3 regions of the Neobacillus sp. S1227 genome follow, and region 1 is predicted to be linked to each of the others. Evidence: riboswitches for the same ligand, from Rfam matches in the RefSeq annotation. Region 1 holds a riboswitch; each other region holds the start of a gene.

Region 1 (11,723 bases):
TCGAAGAAACCATTTTCTATATCCTGCCCTTTCCCCCCAATCGTACTACCTTACAATCACAGGTTTAGTGAACACTTCCATTACCATTCCATACAACCAAATTATTACAATGCCCTCCCGAACAGTGACCGCTGTGGTTGAATGTTCGGGGAACAAACGAGCCCACTTCAGACCAAAAGTGTTTGGAGAGCAATGGAAAGATGGGGCGATTAGCCAGGGGACATGGAAAGGGGTTCCCCTCTTCTATCTGCTGCAAATTGCCGGGGTTCAGGATGGTGCCCATGAAGTGGTCTTTGAGGGTAATGATTCTGGTGCCAAGAAAGGTCAGCATGTTCCTTTTGCAAGAAGTCTTCCTCTAGAAAAAGCGATGGTACATGATGTCATCGTTGCTTGGGAACATAATCACAAACAGATTAGCCCAAAACATGGATTTCCGTTTCGACTAATTGTTCCTGGCTGGTATGGAATGGCGTCAGTAAAGTGGCTAAAATCCATTCGTGTAGTAGACCACCCTTTTTCCGGGCCCTTTCAGACAGATGATTATGTCTATTATCCCCACAAAAACAATAACGAAGAGGCGGTCCCTGTGACAGTGAATCATGTCAATTCGATTATTCAGCAGCCGCTTGACCGGCAATTCTTACAGTCTGGCCTGCATGAAATAAAAGGTCTTGCTTGGACTGGCGAAGGTGTAGTTATATCCGTTGAGGTTAGTTTGGATGATGGTGAAACATGGAAGCCGGCCAATCTCCATAGTCAGCCTCGACATTACCAATGGATGAAGTGGTCATATTCATTTGTATTTGAAAAAAATCGCGAATACTCCATCAAGGTCCGAGCCTATGATTCAAACGGTCATTTGCAGCCGGATACAGCTTTCTGGAACCGAAAGGGATATGGGTACAATGCGGTGTCACAAATTAAAATTAAGATTGAATAGTGATGCATGGTGACGGTTTTTCAGCTTCAGAGGCAGAAGAACCGTTACCGCGTCTCAAACCAGCAAGCTTTTTTAAAACATGAACCCGCTGGCAAGGCGTCGTCTAATCCCGCTAATCTTCCGAACACATTCCCTGCAATTTTATTAAATTATTCCTGTGTAAAATGGAAAAGCTGATTAACTTTAATTGCTCCGGGGAATTCCAAGGACTATACCTTTTCGGGTATAAAAAGAGCAGTGATTGATAATATTCACTGCCCTTTTACATTATATGCTTTTCTTATGTTCAACCGCCATGATTGGTTTGATACTTGGCATGTTGGCGATATAAACCCCCAGCAGCACTAAGATCCCCCCTAAAATTTGTGACAGCATAATCCGGTTCCCTAATATAAAATGTGAAGCCAGAATGGCAACAAACGGCTGAATATTCATAAACATGGAAGCAGTTCCTGCTCCAACCTTTGCCACCCCGCTGTTCCACCAAAAACCGGCCATACCTTGTGCAAAGATCGCCGCAAAAATCAGCAACGCCCACATGAAAACAGAATGACTGATGTCAGTCCCGCTCACCATTCCTTCCACACCTGCAGCAGGAATCATCAGAACACTCCCTAAAACAGTTGCGTAAACCGTAACGACAAAAGATGGCATAGTTTGGGATAAGCCGCGGATAAATAAAATACTGATTGACAAACAAAGCATTGCTATAAAAATATTAAAATCTCCCCAAGAAATTCCTAATGCCCCTCCGGCCACCCCAATAATGGAAAAAACACCAATCAAACTGATCATGGCCCCTAAAGATTTTTTAACCGTTAATTTCACTTTAAAAATAATCCGTTCGAGGATAATGGTTGCAATCGGTGCCAGCGAAATGATTAACGATGCATTGGCCGGTGTTGTATGTTTCAAGCCGGTAAAATAAAACGTCTGGTTCAGCAGCGTCCCAAATATCCCGACACCAACAAGATATCTCCATTCCGAGGTAGTTGGGCGCTTGACCCCCTTATAAAAGAGCGCAACTATGATCAGAAAAAGCGATGTTATGCAAATCCTGACAGTTGATAAAAAAACAGGGGAAAACCCTTGAAGCAAATAGGCGCTGATGGGATAATTGCAGCCCCAAAAGACAGAGACTAAAAACAAGCTGATAAAAGCTTTATTTTGACCAGCAGTCATAATAATAAACACGAACCTTTCAAAATTCCATATTAAGTAATCTGCTCTCCATTATAGCACCGTATTTCGTGATACGAAAGATATTTTTAATTTGGAAAATTAATATAAAGACCAACTGGAAAAATTTTTCAATAACTGCTCATTTTCAGGAAAAAAAGAACAGTGATGAATATCATCACTGCCTTTCTCCAGGTTGCTTAAAAGCATTGTAATTTTCTTTTACCCTACAAATATATCACGATATATTCGTTCTAACATCGCATCCACAAACTTCTCACAGCGTTTAAGGTCATTGACCTGTGGTGCTACTTCAATCTTAAGCGTTGCCGCCAAGTTCGTCTGAACATAAAGCATATCCCTAAATTCATCAACTGCTCCACAAAACTTTGGGTACCCGCTGTCACCAGTTCCTACCGCCCCCGTAATCATACCACTGACCTCCAATGTTTCAAAAGCCCGGTACAGCTCCATCATTTCGTATGGGATTTCCCCATTTCCCCACGTATAGGTTCCAATCACGACCGCATCAAACCTCGCTAATTCCCAAACCGGAAATTGGTCGACACGAAACAGGGTTGTATCTCTATTTTTTTGTAAAAATAACCGCCACAGCAAATAGGCTAACTCCTCCGTATTTCCTGTTTTTGAAGCATAGACGATGGCTATTTTCATAACTCATCGAACCCATTTGATTGAGTGACCTTGGAATAGGTCCGCGGCTTCTGCTCGAAGAAATCAGATTTTGTTCCGTTCAGCATTTCATCACTAAATACATGTATCCACGGCATCGGATTATTTTTTTCTCGATATAAATTTTCCAAGCCAAGCTGGCGGAGGCGCTTATTGGCAAGATATTCTGTGTATTCCTCATATTCTCTTAAATCAATCCCCTTTATATCTGATAAGATAAAGGACGCCCATTCCTTTTCGAGCTCAACGGCTTGTCCAATAGTCTGATATACATAATCCATATTCTCCTGATTGTACAGCTCCGGATTTTCAGTTAACAAAATCCGGATAAACTGAGCCATAAAGTAGGCATGCTGCATTTCGTCCCGCTGAATATAGCTGATCATCGTACTGGTTTTCAGCATTTTCTGCTGCCGGGCAAGATGATAGAAAAAGGCAAAACCCGCATAGAAATAGATCCCCTCAAGATTTAAAGAATTCACACTTAATTCAAATAGATGCTGTGCGGTAGGCTTCATGCGAAACCTCTCATAAGAATCCAAAATCAGCTGGTTACGTTTTTGAACAATCGGGTCGCTCTTCGCCTGATTAAATCGCTCACTCTGCTCACTTAACGGCACTATCGAGCTCAAAATATACGAATAGGATTCATTATGGACCGCCTCCTGCTGGGCAATCACAGCAAAAATCGCTTTAAAGCTGGAATCGGTCACATAATCCATTACTTGTGTCATCATCGGCGTTTGCAGGCTGTCCAGCGATGCAAGCTGGGTATTGATCCGCAAAAAAACATCTTTTTCAATGTCACTAAGCAGGTCCCATTGTTTTATGTCATCCTGCATATTAATCTCTTGCGCCTTCCAAAAGTTTGACAGTAACGTTTGATACAAATCATACATCTGTGGGTAGGCAATATCATTCCAATTGAGAAGACCTGATGATTTTCCATTAATAATCCCTGTTGATTTGTTTGGAAACTCAGGATTTAGCAACTTTATTTTTTTCAAAGTGTTCATCTTTAGTTCCTCCTGTTAGCTATGGCAAGCTTCGCATTCCTCGATTTCCGTTTGCGATGTACTTCTTACGTAGTACGTCGTCTTTAACCCCTGCCGCCACGCTTCCATATGAAGTTTCAGCAGCTCCTTCGCCTTGATATCATGCCGGACATAAAGGTTGAAGCTGATTGCTTGGTCGATATGGCGGGAGCGGGCCGCATTTTGTTTAATGCTCCACAATTGATCTAACTCATGCCTGGCCCGGCGATAATAGAGATATGTTCGATGATTCAAATCTGGTGCTGTCACTTTAAATTTAAAGTTTTTCTTTTCTTCTGCGTATTCGACTGAATAGATGGGGTCAATGCCATCGGTTGAACCACCAATCTTGGCTGTTGATGAATTGGGTGCGATGGCCATTAGCCAGCCATTCCGGAGACCATATTGAGCGACTTCTCTTTCTAACTCCAGCCACCTATCAGACCGATAATTTTTCCGTACAAAATACTCACCTGTCTGCCACTCAGATCCAAGGAACTTGCTATAGGCTCCCTTCTCTCGGGCCAATTCCATTGAGGAACGGATAGTATAGTAGGCAATATCCTCGTACAGTTCATCCGCAAAATCAACGGCTAACTCAGATTCCCATTGAATCCCCTTCAATGCTAAAAGATGATGCCATCCAAACGTGCCAAGGCCAATGGCTCTAAATTTTCTATTTGTCAGCTGCGCCTGACCTACGGAAATAGTATTTAAATCGATCACGTTATCAAGCATTCTTACCTGAATACGGATCAAACGTTCCAGCACTTCGGACAGCACGGCTTTCGCAAGATTGATAGATGATAAATTACATACCACGAAATCCCCCGGTTTACGAACAATCACGACATTTCCATCTTGATCCTGGTATTCGTTCACAATCTTCGTCGCTGACATATTTTGCGTGATTTCCGTACAAAGATTGCTGCAGAAAATCGAGGTGCGGCCCTTTCCTAATAGATGTTTATTGGGATTTTGCCGGTTGACCTCATCCCGATAAAACATATATGGCGTGCCCGTTTCCAATTGAACCATCATGATTCGCGCCATAATATCCATAGCCCTATACGTTTTTCGGGGCAGTAAAGGGTGGTTAACAGCCTCTTCATATTTCTCCGTAAAATATTTCTGGTCAATTTCATCGTAAAAATCCTCCAATCCTAAAGGATTTCCATCTGTATCTTTCCAACCCATAACCTGTTTCACTTGATGAGGGCAAAAGGTATGCCACTCGCCGATGCTTCTGCCATTCCCATCGGTCTCCTGCAGTTTTTCCATAAAAAGATCTGGCACGCAGACACCTGTAAAAATATCATGTGCCTTCCGGCGTTCGTCGCCATTGTTCGTTTTCAAATCTAGGAATCCGTTCATCAAGTCCTTGTGAAACAAATCCAAATAAACGGCCATTGCCCCTTGGCGCTGGCCTAACTGATCAACACTGACGGCGGTATCGTTGACTAATTTAACCCAAGGCACGACACCAGAGGAATTCCCCTTAAACTTTTTAATATCTGAGCCTAATGCCCTCACCTTTCCATAGTAAATCCCAATTCCACCTCCATCTTTGCTTAATCTAGCAATATCCCAATTGTTTAAATAAATGCCATCAAGCGAATCGTCCACCGTATCAATGAAGCAGGAAGATAGCTGACCGAAGCTTTTTCCGGCATTCGCCAAAGTTGGTGTGGCCACTGTCATAAATAAATTGCTCAATGCCCAATATGCTTCCTTAACCAGCTTTAACCGAACATCTTGGTTCTCTTTTTTCATGATGGTCATGGCGATGACCATAAAACGTTCCTGCGGAAGCTCGTAGATATTTCGATTATGGTCCCTTGCAAGATACCGGTCCGCCAATAAGAACAACCCAATGTAATTAAATAACTCATCCCGCTCAGGAAGAATTTCTCTTGCTAATTCATCCATTTCCACTTTGCTATATAAATTTAATAGGTCACTAGAATAAATCCCTATACTCGTTAAATGTTTAATCAAGCCGTAAAAATCTCCATATTTTAAAGAAGAATCATAACCTCTGTTTTCTGCTGCCTTTTGATAGAGTTCATTCACATACAACCGCGCGGCGACAAAAGTCCAATCTGGCTGGTCTATTGCAATTTGGTTAACTGCATAGAAAAGCGCCTGCTGATTTGCCTCTTTTTTGGATAATCCAAGTTCCCTAATTTGTTTTTGCAGCTCTGTTGTATCGAGTTGATATTTCTCAGAGGCTTGCCTAATTGTTTCTAAAACTTCATGTAAATGTGATTTTTCCTGTGTGGTCAAGGATATCTTCCCCCTAAAAATAAAAAATCCGCTTCGGGAGACCGAGCGGATGAAACGAGCACACAACAAAAGAGAATAGTGAAACTATGTCTTCCCTTTGTCGCCGTCGTTTCCTCTTCTCAATCCCCGAAGAAGTTGAAACATCTTAAGAAAGACAGGTCTCCTGACTCATGCATCACCCTACTCAGAGCCCTTCCCATATAAGCACCTATTTTCATAAGAACTCTTATACAGTGGTTTGCTCATTTCGTCAGCATTTACAGTTGCGGGGGCAGTTCCGGCATCACACCGGATTCCCTATTAAGCCGTGTTCGGCATCTTCCCTTAAGGCTAACACAATATATAGTTTTCATATTTGCAAATTAAACAACATATAGAAAAACTAATATCAATATTAGTACATGCTCATTTTTTGGTCAAGTATTATTTTGCATCAACAACAACATTTGGCTCTACTGAAAAATTGATGCTTGGCCGTAATGTCTGCGAAATAAAGCAAGCTTTTTCAGCGCGGACTGCAATCTCTTGCAATTTTTCTGGAGAGATTCCAGAGTCGCTGCTAATATAAAAAACTGGGCGATGGATAATCTGTTTAAACTTTAATTTACCGTCCTCCCTGTCGACAACGCCCTCAGAAACAACCTTGAGTTTTTCTACCTCAATTTTTCGATTCCCCAGCATCGCCCCCAGTGTAATCATGTAACAATTATTGGATGCAGAAATAAGCAATTCTTCAGGATTCGAACCGATTCCTGGACCATCCATATCCGCCGGTGCGGAGACAGTAATATCAAGCCCGCCCCCTTGAATATGTCCCTTCCCATTCCGGTCTCCCTGCCAACTGCCATTTACTGTAAAGTGAAAGCTTTCCATTTTGCAAATACCCCTTTATCATTTTTTTGAACCATCCTTATTAAACCTTTCAACAAATATTTCAAAAACCCTGCAAAAAATGACAAAAAGGAATCTTACATTATGAATGCAAAATTCCTCTATTCCCCTATTTTATTTAAAAACTACTTCTTTTGCGGGTAAGACCACAATCTGATGTTCAGGAGTTTTCACCCCTCTTAGGGTACTATTGTGGTGATTTATTATTTGCTCGGCGGGATAAATGCCATTAACAGTGGTATGACCGTCCTCAACTAATGTAACATCAAAACCTTGTGACAAGGCTGCACGGCAAGTCGTATCTATGCAAAATTCCGTTCTTACCCCGACTACAACAAGGTTGGTCACACCTCGATTTCGCAACTCGTCTTGCAATTCAGTCTGATAAAAAGAATCCGCCGCCCGTTTATGGATCACAATATCCTGATCGCGTGGAGTGATCCCAGGAGCAAACTGCCAAAACTGTGTTCCCCTCTCCAGCAAATCCCCTTCCGGACCGTCAAACTGAATATAAAAGACCGGGACATTTTCCTCATTTGCTTTGGCAATCATCTTTTGTATCACGGAAAAAACTTCATCCTTTTTATAGGTCCCCCAAATCGGGCCTAACTGCACATCGATGACCAATAACGCTGACTTTCCTACTCCCATATGAATTCATTCCCCTTTCTTATTTCTTTTTTATATTTTTTAGATCTTGCCACTTACAATTCTTTCATCCCCCTCCATGATTTTCACACAAATATAAATATAAAAAAACCGCAAATATCATAAAAGATTTTTGCGGTTTTTTGGAGGTGGACCCTTTAATGGATTTATCGATAAGTATTGTTTGGTCTAGTCTTTATGAATGTTATTTTAGGACGCTAGATGAAGACATTCTCAGCCATTTCCCTATTTCCCGTCCACAATTTCCTTTAATATTTCATACGACCGTTTTTGTTTTTCCACATCATAGATATAAGACACTGCCATAAGTTCATCCACATTATATTTTTTCTGAAACGCTAACAGTTGTTCCCGGACGGTCTCTTTGCTTCCCAACATCGTCATTCTGGACATGGACATCACCATTTCTTTCTCCATTGGTGTCCAAATTTGGTCCATATTTTCAACCGGCGGCTGTAACGGCATGCGGGAACCGCGTACAACGTTTAGGGAAAATTGCCGCATTGTAGTTGATAAGAAGCTTGCCTCTTCGTCCGTTTCCGAAGCAACCACGTTTAAACAAACCATCATGTATGGCTTATCCAAATACTCTGACGGTTGGAACCGGCTGCGATAAATCGAAATGGCCTCTTCCATATATTTTGGCGCAAAGTGGGATGCAAAAACATAAGGCAGACCCAGACTTGCTGCCAAGTAAGCAGAATCGGTTGAGGAACCTAGAATATAAATAGGGATATTTGTTCCTGCCCCAGGATATGCCCGTACATAACCCTGATGGTCTTCAGGTCCAAAATACGTTAACAAGGCCTTCACATCATCTGGAAATGTAAAAACAGAATCATTTTTCGAGCGTCTTAGAGCGCTTGCTGTCATCATATCTGTGCCGGGTGCGCGTCCCAGGCCAAGTTCAACCCGACCAGGATAAATGGTTGCCATTGTTCCGAATTGTTCAGCAACTACCAAAGGGGAGTGGTTCGGGAGCATAATCCCGCCCGAGCCCACGCTAATTTCTTTTGTATGTTCTAAGGTATGTTTTATTAAAATGGCTGTGGCAGAACTAACCAGTGTCGGGGTATTATGGTGTTCCGCAATCCAATAACGTTTATATCCCATTTTTTCAACTGCCTGTGCCAGGTCAACCATTGCATTAATTGCTTGGTTCGAATCCTGTCCTTCCCGAATTGGGGCAAGGTTTAATACTGAAACTGGTATATGAATATTTGTCATTATTTTAAATTCCTTTCTTTAAACAGATACACTACTATAGTAACAATGACCGTTTAGGAACAAAAATTAAATGCTTATACAAAAAGAAAAAGGTGCCGCACCATCCCGACACCCTTTACCTTCAAACTTCATCGTTATTATTTCTTTGCTGTATTGATACATGCTTTGGTGGTTTCGGATAACCCGTTTTTCCTGTATCGTCCGGTCCGGTTAGGGTATTCCTCTGGTCCAATACCTTACCTGAGTACTCAATTGGGTTTTTATCTGCCATCTTTTTTCACCTCTATTTTTTTATTGGATTCAGGTAAGTTTATACTTCATTTCCCTTTTCGCCATATTTCATTCTTCTCTCCGCTTCGCTCATCCGGTTTTGCGGTGGTTTGGTTTTATTGAGTGCCTTCTTTAATTCCACCGTTGCATCATTGTTTGTGTTATATTTCTTATCCATGAAAATCACTCCTTTTCATTCTTATTATGAACTGAATTAAAAGCTTCATTCTTGCAGACTAAGCAAAAAAGCCACCCATATCACATGATGGCTTTTAAAAATATATAACTTCGCATTAAAAGATAATCGTCTTATTCTCATGGACAATAACCCGGTCTTCTAAATGCCATTTGACCGCACGCGCTAAAACACTCCGCTCGATCGAACGGCCTTTTTTCTTTAGTGCCTCAACATTCGAACGGTGGTCAACCCGGGCAATATCCTGCTCAATAATTGGCCCCTCGTCCAAATCATTGGTCACATAATGGGAGGTGGCCCCGATTAATTTTACTCCGCGGCCATATGCCCGTTCATACGGCCGAGCCCCAATAAAGGCTGGAAGGAACGAGTGATGGATGTTAATAATTTTATTCGGGTTAGCAGCCACAAAGTTCGGCGTCAAAATTTGCATATAGCGGGCCAGCACGATGACATCAATGTCATGTTCTTTGAGGAGCTGCAATTGCTTGGTTTCAACCTCCGCACGAATGTCTTTATTGGCAGGAATATAATAGAACGGAATATTCAGTCCTTCTACTACTTCCCTAGCGTCTTCATGATTGCTGATGACAAGAGCGATCTCCGTCAATAAATCGCCGCTTTGCCATTCCCATAAGAGTTCAAGCAAACAGTGCAATTCCTTTGACACAAAAATCGCCGTTCTTTTCACCTCAAAAACCGGGCTAAAGCTCCATTCCATTGAAAACTTCTCAGCAATCTCTACAAAGTTCTGTTTCATTTCCGCTGCTTTTTCTTTTAGAGATGGGCATTCAAATTCAATTCTGATGAAAAACCGCCCACCCTCTGGATTTGTGGAATACTGATTGGACTCAATAATGTTAGCGTTGTATGAAAATAAAAATTGCGAAATTGCTGCCACAATGCCCGGCTGATCCGGACAGCTGACTAATAATCGGCCTCGGTTTTGATTCCTCTCTTGAAATTGTTCTAGTTGTTTTTTAATAATAGAATTCATGATAGCTACCTCTATCTCATTTTAATTATTGTGAATTATTATACAATTTAAAGCAGGACTTTGTCACTATTTAAATATAAAAAGGCTGCTGAACCATGATTATAGAGTCAGCAGCCCTAGCTATTCTTACTTAAAAACAGGAGGTGCCTTAAAAAACGGCACCACCCTTTGTTTATTAGGTTCGATTCAGCTGCCCGCTTCTTAGCTCAGGCTGCCTTTCCACATACCATTGAAAAAACCAAATAGCAATAGCAATCCAAAACCCACTGGCAAAATACCCGCCAAGAATATCACTGGGATAATGAACACCCAAATAGATACGACTGATCCCTATCATCAAAATCATGATGGTACTAAAAATAATCAACAGAGCGCGGCCTGTTCCGGTAGCAATATGTCTCCATAGCAGGAAGGCAAGTATCCCATATACAGAAAATGCATTCATCGCATGTCCGCTCGGAAAACTATAGCCTCCGATTTCTATCAATCGATGAAATTCGGGCCGTGCTCGGTGAAAAATTGATTTTAAAATGGAATTGATAATCGGCGTTCCCGCAATCACGGCAATGAATAAAATCAGTTCCAGCCGATGGTGCAGCACCTTATAGAGAAAGAAGATAATAAGAAGGGTGAGAATCACCACTATTTTTGTCGACCCGATGAAGGTGAAAAATTTCATAATGGCTGTTAAGTCAGGTGACTCAAGACTCTGGACTAAACTTATTAAGGTGTTATCAAATCGGACAATCTTATGAACCTCGATAAGCGTGGCCATCAAAGCAAAGGCCGCAAGGGAGATGACGCTTATGATGAATGCGCATGTTAGCTGAAACTTCAAGTTCATTACTGGTAACCTCACAGATAAAATTTCCTTTATTTTACCCTATTTCTTTTTATATCAAAAATGTTTCAGACAAAATAGACAACACACAAAAAGTGCCCCAAAAGGGACACTTCTTTTCTTCTTTATTCCTCCGCCACTTTCACCAGCTGTTTACCGATGTTATCCCCGCGGAATAAACCTAGAAACGCGTCTACAGTGTTTTCAAAGCCTTCGACAATCGTTTCGCGGTATTTGATTTTTCCTTCTCTTACCCACTGGGATAGCTGTGTTAAGCCCTCCTTGTTGTGCTGGGCATAGTCAGAAACGATGAAGCCCTTCATCAAGGAACTGGTTGTCAACAGCTGACCTGCAACCCTTGGACCGACAGGCGGTTTATCCGCATTATAATGGGAGATTTGTCCACAAACGGCAGTCCTAGACTGGAAGTTAATTAAGGACATCACCGCATCGCTTACAGGACCGCCAACATTATCGAAGTAGACATCGACACCGTTAGG
Region 2 (11,723 bases), 590 kb from region 1:
CCGTTTAAATTAGGAAATACTCTTATTTCCTTAAAAATAAAGGAAGTTTTTCCGTTTATTTGATTCAAATCTTTGGATTTTGTCTTATTTAGAGCGCATAATCGGAATTTCTTCGCTTATATTTGCTTGGTAAGCTTCCTCATTATACATTAGCCGGAAATTCTCCGCCTATGAATTCTCGTACCTATACGAAAATCTACAATGAATATTATGCGAGCCTATTATGAAAAATCGTTAGGGTCTTATAGTATGTGCTGTTTTTTTATGTGCCTTCTTAGAAAAAGGGAGTATAGTCCATATCAAAAATTATGATAAATGACTCTTGTTACAAATGCATGCGTATTATATTGTTAAAACAACTTCAACATGACCATTTACTATTTGCTTTGTTTATGTAGTTTTTTCCAATAGTAGAGTTAATTACGAAGAGTAATTAGAGTTGAAAATGTTTTTTAGAAAGGGAAAAATTATATGCTTCATATTTGGAATATTGAGAAGATCATTATAAAGACATTAAAAGACCTTAAACTAAAAATAAATGTTGAATTCAGCAATACACTCACTGCACCAATGAGTTATAACGTATCGACAAATACAATAAAGTTTAACTACCTGCAAATTAACGGATATAACGCTAAAATTAACTTTAAAGTTAAAGAATCAGATGAAAACTTTACGAAAATTATTCTTTATCATCAGCTAGGTTATTATTTAGAATTCAGGAAAAATCCACGAGTTTTAAAGACTCTCTATTATGGCAAAGAAGAAGAAAAGAAACAGCTTTTAGTAGAAGTAGAAGAGAATGCTTGGGAACATGGAAGAACATTCGTACCGGAACATCTATTAAAAGCATATGATCAAGTACGTGAATTGGATAAACTTCTTTTAAAGGTTTGAATAATTGATAGTAAAAATACTTATGAAAGATGTTTTTGACTAACTATTTGTCTTACATAGTTTTAATTTTTTTATAGGCCGAAAATACAGGTTTTTGTTCACTACCTGTATATTTTCGGCCTATTTTCATTTAAAACATATACTACAATAGGGAGCATTTATTTGTTCCTCAATTAAGCTGATTGTTTATTGTTTCTTTTTATTCGTTCTTCTTTTTTAGAAGATTTCGGCACTCTAAATAATAATATCAATCCGGCACTAAACATAAGAGCCCATATAAGGACAATTTGGTACCACAAAAATAGATTCCAGGACAGGGAATACCAGTAACAAGATGCTTTTTACATAATAATGTCTCTGGCATTTAAATGATGTATGTTCTGGCAGTATCTTTATAAATCTGAAAGAATTATTACTCAATGGGAAACCTGTATAACCCCTGAATATTTATACATATTTAGATGTAGTGCTTAATGCACTGGCAGGATAGTGCAATAAATTAAAAACATATTATAATGTACATTTTTTATAAAATGTGCTATGCAATCATTTCATTTCGGACAGGCCTTCATATTTTATTAGCATGAAAGGAGATGATTTATTTGGGTCAAAGACCTGATAAAAAAAATATTTTTGATTATATTATTATCGGTGCTGGAACAGCAGGAGGAATTATTGCAAAAAAATTAACGGACAACCATCATACTAGTGTCCTAGTTCTTGAAGCTGGAACCAATATGACTCAAGAACTAAGCAGTCCCAATATTGCAGTGGCTCTCGCTAATGCGACCGATAATCGACATTCGTTTAATGTCGCAACTATACTAGAGCAATCAATTGGCCGTCAAATTATCACAGAAAGTGGACGAGCCATTGGTGGAAGTTCTGAACACAATGCCATGTACGCAGTACGGGGAAGTAGTGATCTTTATGATACTTGGGCAAATCTGAGTGGAAATCCCCTTTGGAATTATAATAGTCTCCTCCCTTTATTTAGGGAAAATGAAACCTACACTGGAGCGTCACAAGAACCTCAAAATCGTGGATTTAAAGGTCCAATTTTTATAAGACAGCAAAATATTCCTAATCAAGGATTAATCCAAACCTTAACAGAAGCTGCACACCAAGTGTTTGGTATCCCAATTGAGGAAGACTACAATACAGGAATAAGAGATGTCTTGTCCCCAAAAGGACAATTTACGCAAAAGATGGAAAATGGCAACCTTGTTCGTTCGTCCGTAGCAACAGGATATTTAAACAGCCAAGTTGTCACTCAAGGGAATGAGTTCCAACCAGATGAATTTGGAGTTAATGGTAGAAGATTAGTCATTCTAGCCAAAACAACTGTAAACAAAATACTGTTTAAAAACAAACATGGTAACAAAATCGCTGTTGGTGTTGAGTTTGTTCGAAATGGGGTCTCCGAAGTAAGGTATGCTCGAAAGGGGGTTATTGTCTCCGCTGGTCAATTTTCTTCCGTTGTCCTCCAACGATCCGGGATTGGAAAACCCGAAGATTTAGCTAAAGCTGGCATAACGACTTTGGTTGACAGCCCGAATGTGGGACACAACTTCCAATGTCAATTTGCAGTAGGTATGGGAGTAAGAGTAAGAAATAACCGAATTCTTCAGGTATTGGCCGCTGATCCAAATCAACCAATTGCCCTTACCGGATTCAAAAAAGAGGATAACCCGATCGGGGGACGTCGTCTTCAATTATTAGGTTTTCCTCTTCCTATTTTTGTACCTGTTCAAGATGTACTCATCAACGGGTGGCAGTTTAACCCAGACCCAAATGCAGAAACCAATGTTATGAGTATTGGGATTGCCGATGTAAACCCAAGAAGCAGAGGCACCGTGATGATTGCTCATAGTGATCCTGAGGCTTATCCGACCATTGATTTAAATCCGCTTCACGAACAAAACGATGTAGATTTCATGGTGCAAAAATATATTGAAACTTATGATATGATTCTAAAGGCTCGTCAGCTTGACCCGCGAGGTTTGTATGAGGTCGTGTATCCAAATGAAAGGATATTCCAATTGCCAGATGCAGAGAAGAGGGCCATGTTAGCTAATTTTGTCCATGCTTCCTATTTAGCCTTCGACCATTACGGGGGTCAATGTAAAATGGGAAGAACGATTGCTGATGGAGTTGTAGATGGATTCCTAAATGTTTTTGGAACAAAAAATCTTAAAGTGGCTGACCTTTCTATCGCTCCAATCTTACCTGATGGTAATACGGTTTTAGGGGCAGAAGTGATTGGTTTAAATGCTGTAAGATTCATTCAAAGTAATCAGAATCCTATTGTGATTGATGATGATGAATTTGAGGATATTGTAGATTCTGATGAAAGCAGTGACGAAAGTTCTAACGAAAGTAGCGACCATCATCACCACCATCACCATGAAAGTAGTGACGAGAGCAGTAGTTAGCATTTAATAATACAAAGAAAGACCGTTTCTAACTATGATAGGGCCGGTCTTTTTAGAACCCAAAACCAACAGTTTATGGCAAGTAAAAAATGGTTCTTACGCTAAACTGGTGAAGGACCTTTTTTTCTCCTTTTGTAGTATAATAAAAATCAAAAGGAGTGCTAAACATGAACTCTATTTGTTGGTCATCTCCTGATCCTTTCCTTGAAGTTCTTCACATTTGTGAAGAAGAATCTTCATTTCAAATTACTATTCAAAGCACACATCAGTCTAGTCCATGTCCTCATTGCGGTGTAAGATCTTTTCGTCCTCATAGCCGTTATTCTCGTCTCATTAAAGATCTACCTATCGGTGAAAAATCAGTCTCTCTCCTACTAATCTCAAAAAAATGGTTTTGTGATAACTATTCTTGTGATAAGAACATTTTTACAGAGCGTTACGATTGGGTGCCTGCGAAAGGTCGTAGAACATTTCGAGCTGAGGAAGTTTTGCGTAAAATCGCTTTTGCATCCAGTTGTTTAAATGGAGAAAAAGTAGCGAAAGCAATCCATCTTCCAGTAAGTCATGATGTATTACTCTCGATTATTCGAAAAACGGAGATCAAACCAGATATTTCTCCCTTTTGTCGGAATTGATGACTTTGCCTTTCTCAAAGGACATAGTTATGGCACCATTATATGCGACTTGATAACCCATCAACCTGTTGCATTACTTCCTAATAGAAAGCCTGAAACGGTTACCGCCTGGCTGAATGGACAAAGATTTATAGAGGTTGTCAGTCGGGATGGGTTTCGAGCTTTTCGTCAAGCTATCTCTCAAGCATCTTCTACCATTTCTCAAGTATATGATCGTTGGCATTTTATTCGTGCAGCGAAAAGACAAGTTGATACTTGTCTAGTTTCCATTCTTCCAGCGTTGATTACATTGAACAAAAGGGAAGACCAGACCAACCTTGTACAGGCTGAAACCAAACAAGAACGTATTCAACTGGAACGTAACGAAAAGAAATTCGATTTGATTCAAACTGTCCAACAAGAATACCAGAAGGGGAAGAAGAAATCAGTATTAGCAAAAGAGTTTGATTTAGATCCCAGGACGATTACAAAATATCTAAAAACAACGAACTCGCCACTTATTAAACCTAGAGGGAAAAGAAAACGCCAGACAGCAGAGTTTCATGAGCAAATTGAGGAACTTGAACGAAAAGGACATACGATTAAGCAAATTGATTCAATTATTCGTGATTATGGGTATACTGGCACGCTTTCTGGAGTGCGTGTGGCAGTTGAAAGTATTCGCAAAGAAAGAAAATACCAACATTCCCAATCTCAAACACAAAGAATTTCACGCCAACAAGTAAGTGCCTACATATGGAAACTTCATTCAACCCTTACAGAACAAGAGTGTTACTTACTTAAACAATGCTTTACAGACTATCCCTCGCTTAAACCTTTTTATGAAACGGTTCAAACATTTAAAAAAGCATGGGAAGATTATGATTACAATGCCTTTTTAGATTGGTTAAAACAACAATTGTCCACTCGAACCAACCATTTGTATAGATTCGCTTTACAAATACGGAGTGATCTTCAAGCAATCAAACAAACCTTTCTTTCCCCGTTTAGTAATGGATTGATAGAAGGGCATGTCCATCGATTAAAACTCATAAAACGAATGATGTATGGACGTGCCAAACTAGATTTACTTGAAAAGCGAGTTCTCTATCACCTATAAAAGATTATTTTCAAAAAACTTTTCTGTACAAGAAACCTTCTAAATATCACTTTTTCACCAAAAACTCGTAAGAACCTAAAAAATGATGTAAATGGCAATTAATCATGTGTTCTTGCCAATTCCTCTTTGTTCAATAACTCATTATGCAATAAGAAGAGAGTCAGTTTTTTGCAGAAGTAAAAGAGAATGCTTGGGAACATGGAAGAACATTCGTACCAGAACACCTATTAAAAGCATATGATCAAGTACGTGAATTGGATAAACTTCTGTTAAAGGTATGAATAAATGATTCTATTTATTTTACATACTTTACATTTTTTATAGGCCGAAAATATACAGGTGTGTTTTTTCACTACCTGTATATTTTCGGCCTATTTTTATTCAAAACATCTTAATTAAGCTGATTGCTTTTTGTTTCTTTTTATTCGTTCTTCTTCTTTTTTAGAAGCTTTAGATACTCTAAATAATAATATCAAACCGGCACTTAACATAAGAGTCCATACAAGGACAAATTTGGTACCACTAAAATAGATTCCAGAGACAGGGATCACTAGTAACAAGATGCTTTTTAGATAATAATTTATTTTAGGATTTAGGACCATTAATAGCGATATAATCACAAGCACCGATGCTATCGTGTTAACACCCAAAAAGGAAAGGGGCGTATAATTTACATAGAAGTAATACCCAAATGACCCTACTATTGCAAATAGGGAGAGATAAAACCTTATCCATGCATGTTTGTAAAACAGAATCCATACAGCAATAAAATTAATTCCTGCACACACTCCAACTACAAATAATGTATGCGGAAAAGTACTAATAGGCTCTTTCATAAAGTTCAGAATGAATTTGAAGTCGAAAAAAACAGCCCCTGTAACAAGAATCTTAAAGACTAGTTTTATCCAAAACAACTCTACTTTCTTTTTTTTATTTGACGAAAAGAAATTAAATATCGAGGGTAGTCCCGTGAAGCCATTATCACCGGCTTCCTTGTTCTTCCCCATTAACATTTTATTAGATTCCTTTTTTTCTCGTTCCCTTTTGATAGCTTGCCTCGTCGGGTAATCTTTTTCTATATATTCTTCATTCTCATTTTCTACTTGTTGGTCAGTCTTAGAATAATAATCCAATGTTAAATCACCTCAAATAGTTTTTATTATTATATCTTATATCACTATAATTTGTATTTTCAAAGCTTTTTATATGGAGAGGCGCTTGGAGTTACTGCAATTGGTTAAAGTATGGAAACAAAAAATTGAAATGAAATGAGACTGGTAAATGGGGCTTATTAATAGCATTCCGAAATAGTGATAATGCTTCATAAAAGGTGTCTGAAAATAGAGAAAAGGTACCAAAATGTGGTATTTGGCGGTAAAATACTTCAAGTTATTCTCCACACATGGTAGAATGTTTAGAGTCTCAGTTTTGGAGAGTGGTTATTTTGAATAATTTTCTAGACAATTCACGGGCAACGCACAGAGCAAAAAAGAAAAAAATTAATATCATTTTAAACGGTTCCATTGTAATCGTACTGATACTTATTGGATTTGTATCATATTCGATTTTTTCGGGAGGAGATGACAAGGCAGCATCTCATAAAAGTGTTGAAACCTCAGCCGAAAAACAATCTGATCAAAATATAAAGAAGGATGAGCCAGCTGAGAAAAAGAGTTCATCAAATGATCAAACAAATGACGATTCATCGTCCAAGGATGAAACTCAAAGTGATCAAACTCAAAGTGATAAAACCAATAGTGATGATGCAGCAGACAATGCATCCACAGCTTCTTCGGATAGCTCACAGGAAAATGCACCAACATCACCTGCACCGGAAACACCGGCACAAACAGGTCAGCCGCATGTTACAAACTATGATTCAAGTTCTCAAGATTGGCAGCAGATGCTGCAGGCAATCTCTTCTGCGACTGGAATCGATCAAAGTAATATGACTGTATGGTTTTTAGGGAGCGACAAGAGCAACCCAGGCGGCTCAGTCGGGACGATATCAGCAAAAACGCAAGGCTCGCCAAAATATCGTGTGTATTTGCAATGGACTGGATCAGGCTATCAAGCCACCAATGTTGAACCAGCTTCATAATATGGAAAAATAGGATGTACTAAAGGAACATTCTAAGGCTGTCTAGAAACACTAGGCAGCCTTTTTATTTCGCTTGGGAGTTACATTAAGGGATGTCGTAAAGATGTCTCTATCGCGATAAGAATATTTTTTGGACTCAATCCGTCAAAGGATTGGGTCTTTTTTGTTAATGAAGAGTGCGAATGTATATTCTGTAATAAGATGTGAGAGTAGGATTAGGGGTAATCTGAGAGTACTTCAATCTTGAGGTCCATCTACGCATCGAAGGAACAGGAATGTTATTTTTAACTCATACTTAGTTTAGTTAAACAAAGGAAAAAAGTTTTTAACTTTAAATTTTGATTATTATAAAAAATCTAAGTTTATGTCGTTTGATGTCTGCGTTATAATGAAAGTGTGTTGTCGGAATTTTTATAAGATTACTAAAATAGTTCTTTATCTATATTTTTAAAAGGTGAACCTTACCAAAGGCTTATACATTTTAACGAAAATATACCACTTCGAGGAGATGGCTGTATTGTCAATAGAATTGCTATCGAAAAACACAGCGGAAGTTTTTAGTGCAATTATGAGAGAGCCCAATTGGGATAAAATGGAGTTGGAACAAGGGATTAGGAAGATTTTTTTACAAGCAAGAGAAAGTGTGGGTTCTCCTGAAGCATATTTAGAGTCACTCTTAGGGAATGTTACATTTCAATATGCATATACCAATACTGCTTTATCTTTTTTAACGGAGTGCATTGAAGAAGAGGAGTTTTTCTCGCATGAAAGCTTCCAATCCATCATGGAAAATGTTCCTAAACAAGTGAAAGATGCTAATTTCATAGCTGAAAACATGCCAAGGTTTAAGGAACTGGTATACAAAGGTGTAACCATTGAAGAACAAGTAGGCCTTGCAGAAAACATTTATTTCCATACCAAGCTAGTGAACGATTTATTGATTGGATTTATCGGGATCTTCCTGGAACCGAATAATAGGAATTATATGGAGAGTTACATGGAATATTCCTCTAAAGTAGTCGGTGATACCGTTATGCACTATTGCCAAACTTATTCCAATCATATTCTAGAAGCGATAAATTTGATGTATTCGACTAAATAGAAAGCTATTGTTCCTGAAAGTCTATTTAATTCTATACATTTGAATACAAATATCTAGGTTTGCGTCATGCGTTTGAAATTCCTCAAGTCTAGTTTTAGGCATCACTTGAATGTTTACCATTGATACTGGTCCGTTTCTTTATCCCCAAGCCAAATATTTGCTTATCATGAAGTATTTGCTATAATACTAGTTGAGTAATTTGCTTGACCAATTGAATCTTACATAGCTAGTAGGTGCCTTGTCATTGGATGAGGTTAAAAGGGAAGCCGGTGTGAATCCGGCGCGGTCCCGCCACTGTTATTCGGGGATAACCTCGCAGTTCCACTGTTCCAGCTAAGGAATGGGAAGGAGAGGAAATCACGTTACCCGTAAGCCAGGAAACCTGCCTATTAAGCTTGCCAACGAAATCCTTCGCGGAAAAGGATCGGCATAATCAGTATTAAATATGTTTATTTTTTCTGATTTTCGCGCGCCCTGTTTCCAAATTGAAACAGGGCTTTTTCGTTGTTTTGGGAAAGACTTCAAGATATCAAGCTCATCTCAATCTATAAACGAAGGGAAGAGTGGAGTAATGAAAAAGTGTTTGGCATTAATTTTGACTGTATTGATGATGGTAACAATCAGCGCATGCGGGGCAGCAAATGAATCTGCTGATGCAGATAAAAACCTAAAATCGGAAACTGCTGCAAGTGCGGAGGTAAAGAATAAAGCAACCGTTTACCCGCTTACGGTGAAGGATGCAACGGGTGCTGAAGTAACTTTTGATAAGGCGCCGGAACGAATTGTATCCACGTCTCCATCAGAAACGGAAATTCTTTTCGCTCTAGGCCTGGGCGATAAAATTTATGGAGTATCAGATTTTGATGATTACCCTAAAGAAGCAGCGACAAAGCCAAAAGTAGGCGGGGTGACAAAGCCAAATGAGGAAGCGATTATTGCTGCTAATCCGGATTTAGTAATCGGCGGCATTTCAATGAAGAATGATATTGCCGAGAAATTTCGCGGTTTAGACCTTACGTTATATAAAACTGAGCCGAAAAAGATAGAGGATATTTTAAATAATATTATCCAAATTGGCATCATTACAGATACTCAGGAAAAAGCAGAAGAACTCGTGGCTCAAATGAAGGAAGATATTCGCACAGTAACAGAAGCAGCTGCAACCATTAAGGACGAAGATAAGAAAAAAGTATATATTGAATTTTCTCCAGGCTGGACGGTTGGCAAGGGTGAATTTATGGATGAACTGATTACAATGGCTGGCGGCGTTAACATTGCCTCTGATCTGAAAGGCTGGAATGCCATTAATGAAGAGAAGATCATTCAGGATAACCCGGATGTCATTTTGTATTCCGCAAATGTTGTTGATGATAAGTCTGGCAAACCGCTCGAGGAATTAATTAAATCTCGAAGTGGCTGGGATAAGATTACAGCCATTCAAGAAGGTCGTCTGACAGGGATTGAAGGTAATCTTATGTCCAGACCCGGACCAAGAATAACAGATGCACTGAAGCAAATCGCCGCAGCCATTTATCCGGAATCGGTTAAGAAATGAAAAAAAGATTAGCAATATGGGGGGGAGCGGGTTTCGTTCTCCTTCTTTTCTCCATGGTCATTAGTTTATCACTTGGTTCTGCGAATCTAGCCCTTTCGCAAGTTTGGGGGATTCTCTTACACCAGCTGCCTATTTTACAAAGTCTCATAGATTCCAGCTGGCCAGAATCAGCTGAGCAAATCATTTTAAAAGTTCGTTTGCCGCGTGTTGTTCTTGCCATTCTTGTTGGAGCGTGCTTATCACTTGCCGGTGCTGGCTTTCAAGGAGTGTTACGCAACCCGTTAGCGGATCCGTATACATTAGGGGTAGCATCTGGGGCTGCGGCAGGGGCTGCTTTCATTATTTTATTCGGGTTTCATACTGTTTTATTTGGTAAATGGACGATACCGCTTGTTGCATTTGTGACCGGGCTGATTAGTTTGCTGGTGGTCCTCCGTTTAGCAAATGTACAGGGAAAGTTTAAACTAGAAACAATCATTTTATCTGGGGTTGTCGTTTCTGCTTTTCTTGGGTCACTTGTTTCCTTTATGGTGTCAATGTCCGATCAGGTGGTGAATGAAATCGTCTTTTGGCTGATGGGGAGTTTGGCCTTAAGAGGTTGGGCCTTTACCTTTGTGCTCATGCCTTATTTAGCATTTGGAATAGTGGTGCTGCTGTCGTATGGACGTACACTAAATTTATTTGCATTAGGAGAGCGGCAGGCAGCACATTTGGGTGTCAACATCAAACGTACACGGCTCGTTGTGTTGGTCGTTTCCACCCTAATCACCTCTGCTGCCGTGTCAATCGTAGGAACGATTGGTTTTGTCGGACTTGTCGTCCCACACTTAGTGCGGCTAATAGTTGGGCCGGATTACCGAATATTACTGCCATTGTCTGTGATATTCGGTGCCATATATGTCCTTTGGGCAGATACAATTGCCCGTACATTACTTAACCCAACGGAAATTCCGCTCGGGGTTGTGACCGCATTTCTTGGCGCTCCATTCTTTGCGTATTTGCTTCGCAGAAACAAGCAAATGTCAGGGGGAAGTTGAATGATGTTTATTGAAGTGGAAAGCTTAAGTAAACGGTTTGACAGCCAGTCTGTCCTGGAGGATATTAGCTTTTCTGTCAAACGTGGAGAATGCTTGGGAATCATTGGACCAAACGGAAGCGGCAAGTCTACATTGCTGAAGCTATTGTCGGGAGTGGATTGTGCGACGGCCGGAAAAATTGAACTAAATGGGAAACGGATTGAACAATATACCCGCAAGGAACTAGCCAAATGGTTAGCTGTATTGCAGCAGGAATCACTGCCTCCAATTGGATTTACAGTCAGAGAGGTTATCGAACTGGGGCGGTTTCCTTTTCAAAATTGGCTAGGAGAAGAAAAAAACGAGATTGAACCACTAATCGATTCCATTATCGAAAAAATGGGGTTAACTGAGTTACGTGATCGCCTGCTTGAAAGCCTAAGCGGGGGGGAGCGGCAGCGAGTAGCGCTTGGAAAGACGATGGCCCAGCAGCCAAAGCTGCTGATGCTTGATGAGCCGACCACCTATCTCGATATTGGTCACCAAGTCCTTTTGATGGATCGGATTCGAGAATGGCAGCAAGAAGAGGATATGACCGTAATCGCGGTTCTGCATGATTTAAATCTAGCTGCACTATATTGTGATCGTTTGCTGCTGTTACATAATGGCAGAGTAGTTGAGATTGGAACACCAGAACATATCATTCGAGCAGATTTGATTCAACAAGTTTACGGTACCACACCAATCGTGATGAAACACCCCGTTTATGGTTTACCACAAATCATCCTTCAAGGAGAAACTATAGCGGAGCGGACAATTCCTATGAAGATAAGAGAGGTAATCCAGCAATAACGGATAGCTGCAAATAGGATCTTTTTTCTAT
Region 3 (7,144 bases), 1.4 Mb from region 1:
TAACAGTGGATGGGACAAGCTTAACGGTATTTGGAGTGTCCGAAAGCTCATTTACATTATCGTTAATTCCCCATACAATGTCGGAAACTGTGGTCGGGATAAAAGGACCGGGTGAGATTGTAAATTTGGAATGCGATATGATTGGCAAATATGTCGCTCATTTTATGAATAATTACTCGAACAATCAGAAGCCTAAAGGCCAATCAGGTATTACAGCCCAATTTTTAGAAGCGAATGGATTTTTATAAAATCGCATGAAATAACTGAAACAAAGGAGTGATACAGCATGTTTGACAGGATTGAAGAAGCAATCGAAGAATTGAAACACGGGAAGGTTATCATCGTTTGCGACGATGAGGATAGAGAAAATGAGGGAGATTTCATAGCGCTTGCAGAAAAAACAACTCCTGAGGTTATTAATTTGATGGTGACCCACGGGAGAGGTCTTGTCTGTGTTCCGATTGAGGAAGAATTAGCAAAAAAGCTGGATTTAATGCCGATGGTAGCGAACAATACCGACCCGCATGGGACTGCATTTACAGTCAGCATTGATCATAAAAATTCTACAACAGGTATTTCTGCCTTTGAACGGTCAGCAACAATCATGAATTTGATTGATCCTCAGTCAAAAGCTGCCGATTTTAAACGGCCTGGCCATGTTTTTCCGCTTATCGCTAAAAAAGGCGGCGTCCTTAGAAGAACAGGTCACACAGAAGCAGCTGTCGATCTTGCCAAATTATCTGGAGCCAAGCCTGCTGGCGTGATTTGTGAAATCATGAATGAAGACGGTACGATGGCACGGGTCCCGCAGCTTAGAAAAATCGCAGATAATCTGGGGCTGAAAATGATTACGATCAAAGATCTGATTGAATATCGAAATCAGAAGGATAAATTGGTAAAAAGGGAAGTGGAAATCAAGCTGCCGACTGAATATGGTGATTTTAAAGCAATCGGGTATTCCAATATGGTAGACGAAAAAGAGCATGTTGCACTCATTAAAGGTGAAATTGACCCGGAGAAGCCAGTTCTGGTCAGGGTTCATTCGGAATGCTTAACGGGTGATGTTTTTGGATCTTACCGCTGTGACTGCGGTCCGCAGCTCCACGCCGCTTTGATGCAGATTGAACAAGCCGGCAATGGTGTCCTGTTGTATATGCGCCAGGAAGGCAGAGGCATTGGCCTCCTTAACAAAATGAAGGCTTATGAGCTTCAGGAACAAGGCTATGATACGGTAGAGGCAAATGAAAAACTCGGCTTTAAGCCTGATTTAAGGGATTATGGAATTGGTGCACAAATTTTAAGAGATCTTGGCATCAAAAAAATGATGTTATTAACGAATAATCCGCGCAAAATTAAGGGACTAAAGGGATATGATCTGGAGGTAGTCGAGCGGGTACCGCTGCAAATGGAAATGAGACCCGAAAACGAAAGTTATTTAAGAACCAAACATGATAAATTAGGTCATCTGCTTCATTATTAAAAATACGGAGGAATAGAAAATGGGACATATTTTTGAAGGGAATTTAGTTGGTACAGGACTGAAAGTCGGAATCGTAGTTGGACGTTTTAATGAATTTATAACAAGCAAATTATTGTCTGGGGCACAGGATGCTTTAAAGCGCCATGGAGTGAATGAGGCTGATGTGGATGTCGCGTGGGTTCCAGGCGCATTTGAGATTCCATTAATCGCAAAAAAAATGGCTGACAGCAAAAAATATGACGCAGTTATCACTCTTGGTACAGTTATCCGCGGTTCCACACCACATTTTGATTTCGTGTGTAATGAAGTGGCAAAAGGAGTATCCCGCATCACGCTTGACACGGGCATTCCAGTTATCTTTGGGGTATTGACCACAGATTCAATCGAGCAGGCAATCGAGAGGGCTGGTACAAAAGCAGGCAACAAAGGCTGGGAAGCTGCTTCTGGCGCAATCGAAATGGCCAACCTAACAAGGAATTTTGAATAAAGAGAAAACTTAGGGGGCACCTTTTTAGGGTGCTCTCTGCCTGTTTAATTCAAAAAATTGAATATTAAAATGAAAAGAAAAATAAAAAACATGTACAAATGAACCAGTCTTTTACTATAATTATAACAGCATAAAAAAATAATCTTTAAAAAAACTGGTGCTAAAGTCTAAAACAAGACTCTTAGCTTAATAGGGAAGTTGGTTAAAAGCCAACGCGGTCCCGCCACTGTAAATGGGAGCAACCTATACGATGTCACTGTCGCAAAGATGGGAAGACATAGGAAGCAATGACCATGAGCCAGGAAACCTGCCTGTTTTTAAACACAAATGCCTACGTGGATGGGAGAGTGTTAAGCAGGAAACGTCACTCGTTTGTTACTTAGCATACATAACACCTCCTCCTAGCTGATAGGAGGATTTTTTTATGTCAAGTTTTGGGTAAAGATAGAAAGGGAGAGAGAAAAAATGAGAAAAGCAACAAAGTTGATGGTAATTGCGGGTGCACTTGCGCTGGCGGTACCTTACAATGCTTATGCAGCTGAGGATGTCAGCACCCAGATAGCCTCTTCTGCTGAACATGTTCAGGCAGGAGAGCTAAATTCAGATTGGCTGGCAATTACGCTTTCAAAAGCAGGGAAACTTACGACAGCGAACAAGCAGGACTATCTAATGAAGCTGAAAAGCAGGGTAAATGGAACTGATTTAAAAGGAACGGAACTTCATAAAACAATCTTGGCTGTTCGTGCATTAGGGGCAGATCCGGCTAATTTTGAAGGGCAAGACTTAATAAAAATGGCTTACAGTGATACTTCCTTGACCTCATTTACAGCCTATGTTTATGCCTTAATTGCATTAGATAGTGCAGATTACACTATCCCAACTGATGCGTTATGGACTAAGGATAAACTTATTGACAAGATTACATCTATGGATTCAACCGCCGGCGGCTGGAACTGGGCTGGATCAACAAGTGAACAAGCTGATCCGGATACAACAGGAATGGTGTTGACTGCTTTAGGCAAGCATAAGTCAGATGCTGTTGTCAAAGCTGACATCAATAGTGCCGTCACTTATTTAAAAGCGGTTGAAACAGCTAATGGCGGTTTTGATAATTGGGGAGAAAATTCATCTTCAACAGCCCAAGTGGTAATTGGACTTTCCTCTATTGGGGTTGACCCGACTTCGACAGAATTCACTAAGGATGGAAAAAATCCTGTTAACCATCTATTCACCTATGAAATAGGAAATGGCGGCTATAAATGGATGAAGTCTGAAACGGCAGAGAATAGTTTTGCAACAGAGCAGGTTTTTCAAGCTTTAGTGGCTTACGATAAATTTAAATCGGGAGACAAACTTTTTAGTTTTCCATATCAAGCAAATGAGGAGCCTGTACCATCACAGCCCTCTACACCCGCTCCAACACCAACAGTAGTAAACAACAATAATTATGTGACTGTCACACCGACAACAGACGTTTCAAAATTACCTGTCTCAGAGTCAACAAAAGAGGTAGTTAGGGAAATCCTTACGAATAATAATGCCGGCGCAGCAGGATCTACAGGAAAAACATCTTCACAGCCGCAAGTGATTGTCGTCCAGCAGCCAGCGGCAGTTCAAACAGCAGTGAGTGAACCCAAAGTCGAGGTTAAAGTTGAAAAAGAAAGTGGTACCATCAATCCTAATAACCTCAAGGTAGGAGGAACTACCGCATTTATTGGGGCACTGGCTTTAGTTCTTAGAAGAAAGTTCTTGGGGGTGTAACCATGAAAGGCTGGCAGAAAATCATCGGTGATATTGCATCATGGCTTTTGGTTATCGGCGGGATTGGCTATGCTTTATATGGCTATACTCCGGGCAAAACGATTACAACGACAACAACCACCCCTCAGGTTAAACAAGTTCAGCAGGATCAGCAAACCGCTGCTGAAACTGTAGAGAATGTAGAAGGGATTGTTTCTGATGAAGAAGCAACGTCGTCTGATACTGGTGGAAAAAATTCAACAGTAAAAGTAATAACTACTCAGCCTGTAAAACAAACCTCAACGGTAACGCAGCAGCCAGTCAGCAGCTCGGCACCAGCATCTGCACAGGCAGTTGAAAAAAAGCAGGACACAGTAACTGTTTCAATAAAGACGCCTGATGGCTATTTAATTGCGCCTAGAAAAGTGGAAATAAACGAACAAACGAAGGCAGCCGATGTTTTGAAACAAGCTTGTCAAGAAGCAGGCGTTAAGCTTGAAACCACCGGGTCCGGTGCCATGCTTTATACTAAAGGTATCGGCGGGTGGCGTGAGTTTGATAAAGGACCATACAGCGGCTGGAGTTACAGAATAAATGGTGTCAAAGGGGACCGTTCATCTGGTGTTAAGGATGTTAATCCCGGAGATACGCTTGAATGGAATTATGTACTGGATTACAGGGAGGATAAGTGATGGGTAACCCTCTTTCCATTGTTAAGCCCAAGGTCCGGCATCTTTTAACGTTAAGGAACATGACTTTAATGGCGTGCTTAGCAACTTTAAGCATTGTAGGCAGGATTTATATGGGGATGATTCCCAATGTCCAGCCATCAACGGTCATTATTATTTGCTCGGCATTAATTTATGGAGCTCGGTTCGGATTAATTATCGCTATCCTAACCGTGATAGGTTCTAACTTGGTGCTGGGATTTGGGCTATTTGTTTTCATGCAGTTGATCGCATGGGGTACAGTTGCCGTTGTATCGGGCATGATCGGAAGGTTTTATGAAAAAATCCCTCATCTGCTTCTATCCGTATACGCCGGATTTACCGGACTGTTTTTTGGATTAATAGTATCCTTAAACGTCTTCTTCATTGGCGGTCCGGCTGCTTTTTGGGTTTACTACTTAAGAGGGATTCCATTTGATTTATATCATGCGGCCGGCAACTTTTTGTTTTATTTAACCCTTGGTCCAGTGCTGCTAAAGCTTTTACAAAGGCATAAGGAAAAAACATTTCGACAGCATCCAATAGAGATAATAGAAAATAAATAGCACGCCAAACGGCGTGCTATTTTTGCATACTCTGCAGTTTTTGAATCAACGAATCGACCTTTTCGCCAACATTATAAAGTACTTCCTCTAAACCTTTTTTCCATTCAGGTGCTTGTTCTTTTATCGTGTGCCCAATCTTCTTAGCACTTTCATTTAATTCTTTGCCAATTTCCTCAGCCTGGTCTTGTATGTTTTCAGCAGGGTTTGTTTCCCCGGCTAGCTTAGCATTTATGGACACAACATCAAAATTTTCCTTTGGAAGAGAATTTGTTGATGTTCTCATGATTTCTCTAAAAATAGGCACTACATTTGAAGAACTTGAGCTTGGAAGGTAGTGCTGTCGGTCTGTTTGGTCAAAACCAATCCAAATGGCCCCTACCAGATTTGGCGTATAACCGACCATCCACTGATCCTTTGTGCCGTTTATATCAGCAAAAGGAAGCTGTGTTGAACCAGTTTTCCCGGCAATTTGTACTCCCGGGATGCGAGCTTTTTGACCTGTACCAGATTCAACCACATTTAGAAGAATGGAGGTCATTTCATTTGCCACCTTTTTGGAGGTCACCTTGGTTGTTTTAGCTTCCCGCTCAGCGATAATATTGTTTGTTGGACCGACAATTTTTGTAATCAAATGGCTGTCCTGACGCTTCCCGCCATTTGGAAAAACAGTGTAAGCGTTGGCCATCTGCAGAGGGGAAACGCCTTTGCTCATCCCGCCAAGTGCAACCGCCAGGTTTCTATCTTCTTTTTCTACAGGAATACCGAAACGTTTTAAGGTATCAAGCCCCTTGTTTAAACCAACTTGATCCAAAAGCCAAACGGCCGGAACATTTAAGGAGTCTTCCAAAGCCCTATACAAAGGAACCTTGCCCTGATATGTTTTCGTGAAATTTTCCGGCTTGTAATTGCCAAATGTAAGCGGCTCATCAACCAGCTCAGATGAATAAGTGTAACCTTCTTCAAGTGCTGGTGTATAGACAGCCAGCGGTTTAATTGAAGACCCTGGCTGCGCCTTTAATTGCGTCGCCCGGTTAAAGCCCCGAAATACTTGTTCACCGCGTCCCCCAACGAGGGCAAGTACACCGCCTGATGCTGGGTCCATCAAGACTGAGCCGCTTTGGACGATTTCTCCTCCCATTCCTCTAGGAAACAAGGATTTATTAGCATAAACCTTTTCAAGGCCAGCCTGTAAATTTTGATCCATTTCCGTATAAATCCGGTAGCCTCTTGTTAAAATTTCATCCTGCGTTAGGCCGTATCGGGAAATGGCTTCGTTTAAAACAGCATCAACATAATAAGGGTATTTACGCTCAACGAAGCTGCCGCCGCCGTCATGGAGGTTGATTTTTTCTTTTTTAGCCTGGCTGTACTGGGCTGTAGTTATCATTCCAAGTTCCTTCATTTTACCCAACACGACATCTCTACGGTCCATGGCTCCCTTATAATTTTTATAAGGATCAAGATAATTCGGCGCATGCAGGAGACCAGCAATCATTGCTGCCTCGCTAATAGACATGTCTTTAGCATCCTTGTTAAAATATTTCTTTGAGGCATTGCCAATTCCCCAGGCACCGCTGCCGAAATAAACTTGGTTCAGATACATTTGCAGAATTTCGTCTTTAGAATAAACTTTTTCAATTTTAACTGCTAAAAATAATTCCTCAGCCTTCCGTTTATAGGTGCGTTCTGGCGACAGCAGCGCGTTTTTGGTAAGTTGCTGCGTAAGGGTGCTTCCTCCTCCAGTAATCCTGCCGGCGAATAAGTTACCGAAGAAGGCGCGGGCTATCCCCTGAATATCGAAACCGCTATGCTCATAAAATCGCTCGTCCTCGATAGCTACCACCGCATTCGGAACATATTTTGGCAGTTCTTCAATTTTCACACCTTTTGTCCGGTTTGTTGCAACATTTGAAGCAACATTGCCGTTTTTATCATAAACAACTGTCGGCTGGCTTAGGCCTTCCTTTAATGATTGGACATTTGCTCGTGAGGCGAGCCAGCCAAAATATGAAATAGTTGAAAGCACGGCTACTAGACAAATCAACAATAGAATTTGAGTTAAATGTTTCTTTTTCCAGAAACGGACGACTAATTCCCAGATTGGGCGCAGTTTGTCCATAATGATCTCCTAACCTTCGTGTGATTTTTTGCTTCTTCCTATTAT

The links. A riboswitch is a leader RNA that binds a small molecule or an ion and turns the genes downstream of it on or off. The one in region 1 is predicted to bind cobalamin.
Region 2: linked by a shared signal. The riboswitch ahead of ACZ5AE_RS15865 (ABC transporter substrate-binding protein) and the one ahead of ACZ5AE_RS18685 (ribonucleoside-diphosphate reductase subunit alpha) in region 1 are both predicted to bind cobalamin.
Region 3: linked by a shared signal. The riboswitch ahead of ACZ5AE_RS12050 (prenyltransferase/squalene oxidase repeat-containing protein) and the one ahead of ACZ5AE_RS18685 (ribonucleoside-diphosphate reductase subunit alpha) in region 1 are both predicted to bind cobalamin.

Annotation. Positions count from the first base shown of each region.
Region 1 is NZ_AP038276.1:3,744,310-3,756,032, forward strand. It holds gene ACZ5AE_RS18665 (sulfite oxidase) at 1-940, shown strand, start outside; gene ACZ5AE_RS18670 (DMT family transporter) at 1,208-2,122, opposite strand; gene ACZ5AE_RS18675 (flavodoxin domain-containing protein) at 2,342-2,794, opposite strand; gene ACZ5AE_RS18680 (ribonucleotide-diphosphate reductase subunit beta) at 2,791-3,828, opposite strand; gene ACZ5AE_RS18685 (ribonucleoside-diphosphate reductase subunit alpha) at 3,844-6,132, opposite strand; cobalamin riboswitch at 6,270-6,469, opposite strand; gene ACZ5AE_RS18690 (OsmC family protein) at 6,556-7,005, opposite strand; gene ACZ5AE_RS18695 (cysteine hydrolase family protein) at 7,138-7,674, opposite strand; gene ACZ5AE_RS18700 (LLM class flavin-dependent oxidoreductase) at 7,918-8,919, opposite strand; gene ACZ5AE_RS18705 (hypothetical protein) at 9,041-9,190, opposite strand; gene ACZ5AE_RS18710 (hypothetical protein) at 9,230-9,367, opposite strand; gene purU (formyltetrahydrofolate deformylase) at 9,483-10,382, opposite strand; gene ACZ5AE_RS18720 (phosphatase PAP2 family protein) at 10,558-11,226, opposite strand; gene ACZ5AE_RS18725 (NADP-dependent oxidoreductase) at 11,349-11,723, opposite strand, start outside.
Region 2 is NZ_AP038276.1:3,155,664-3,167,386, reverse strand. It holds gene ACZ5AE_RS15900 (hypothetical protein) at 472-897, shown strand; gene ACZ5AE_RS15895 (GMC family oxidoreductase) at 1,500-3,332, shown strand; gene ACZ5AE_RS15890 (transposase family protein) at 3,500-3,967, shown strand; gene ACZ5AE_RS15885 (ISL3 family transposase) at 3,897-5,066, shown strand; gene ACZ5AE_RS15880 (hypothetical protein) at 5,462-6,199, opposite strand; gene ACZ5AE_RS15875 (DUF1510 family protein) at 6,511-7,167, shown strand; gene ACZ5AE_RS15870 (hypothetical protein) at 7,685-8,269, shown strand; cobalamin riboswitch at 8,484-8,673, shown strand; gene ACZ5AE_RS15865 (ABC transporter substrate-binding protein) at 8,841-9,824, shown strand; gene ACZ5AE_RS15860 (FecCD family ABC transporter permease) at 9,821-10,861, shown strand; gene ACZ5AE_RS15855 (heme ABC transporter ATP-binding protein) at 10,862-11,692, shown strand.
Region 3 is NZ_AP038276.1:2,369,107-2,376,250, forward strand. It holds gene ribE (riboflavin synthase) at 1-248, shown strand, start outside; gene ACZ5AE_RS12040 (bifunctional 3,4-dihydroxy-2-butanone-4-phosphate synthase/GTP cyclohydrolase II) at 287-1,480, shown strand; gene ribH (6,7-dimethyl-8-ribityllumazine synthase) at 1,500-1,967, shown strand; cobalamin riboswitch at 2,106-2,296, shown strand; gene ACZ5AE_RS12050 (prenyltransferase/squalene oxidase repeat-containing protein) at 2,433-3,728, shown strand; gene ACZ5AE_RS12055 (DUF4430 domain-containing protein) at 3,731-4,399, shown strand; gene ACZ5AE_RS12060 (ECF transporter S component family protein) at 4,399-4,980, shown strand; gene ACZ5AE_RS12065 (transglycosylase domain-containing protein) at 4,997-7,099, opposite strand.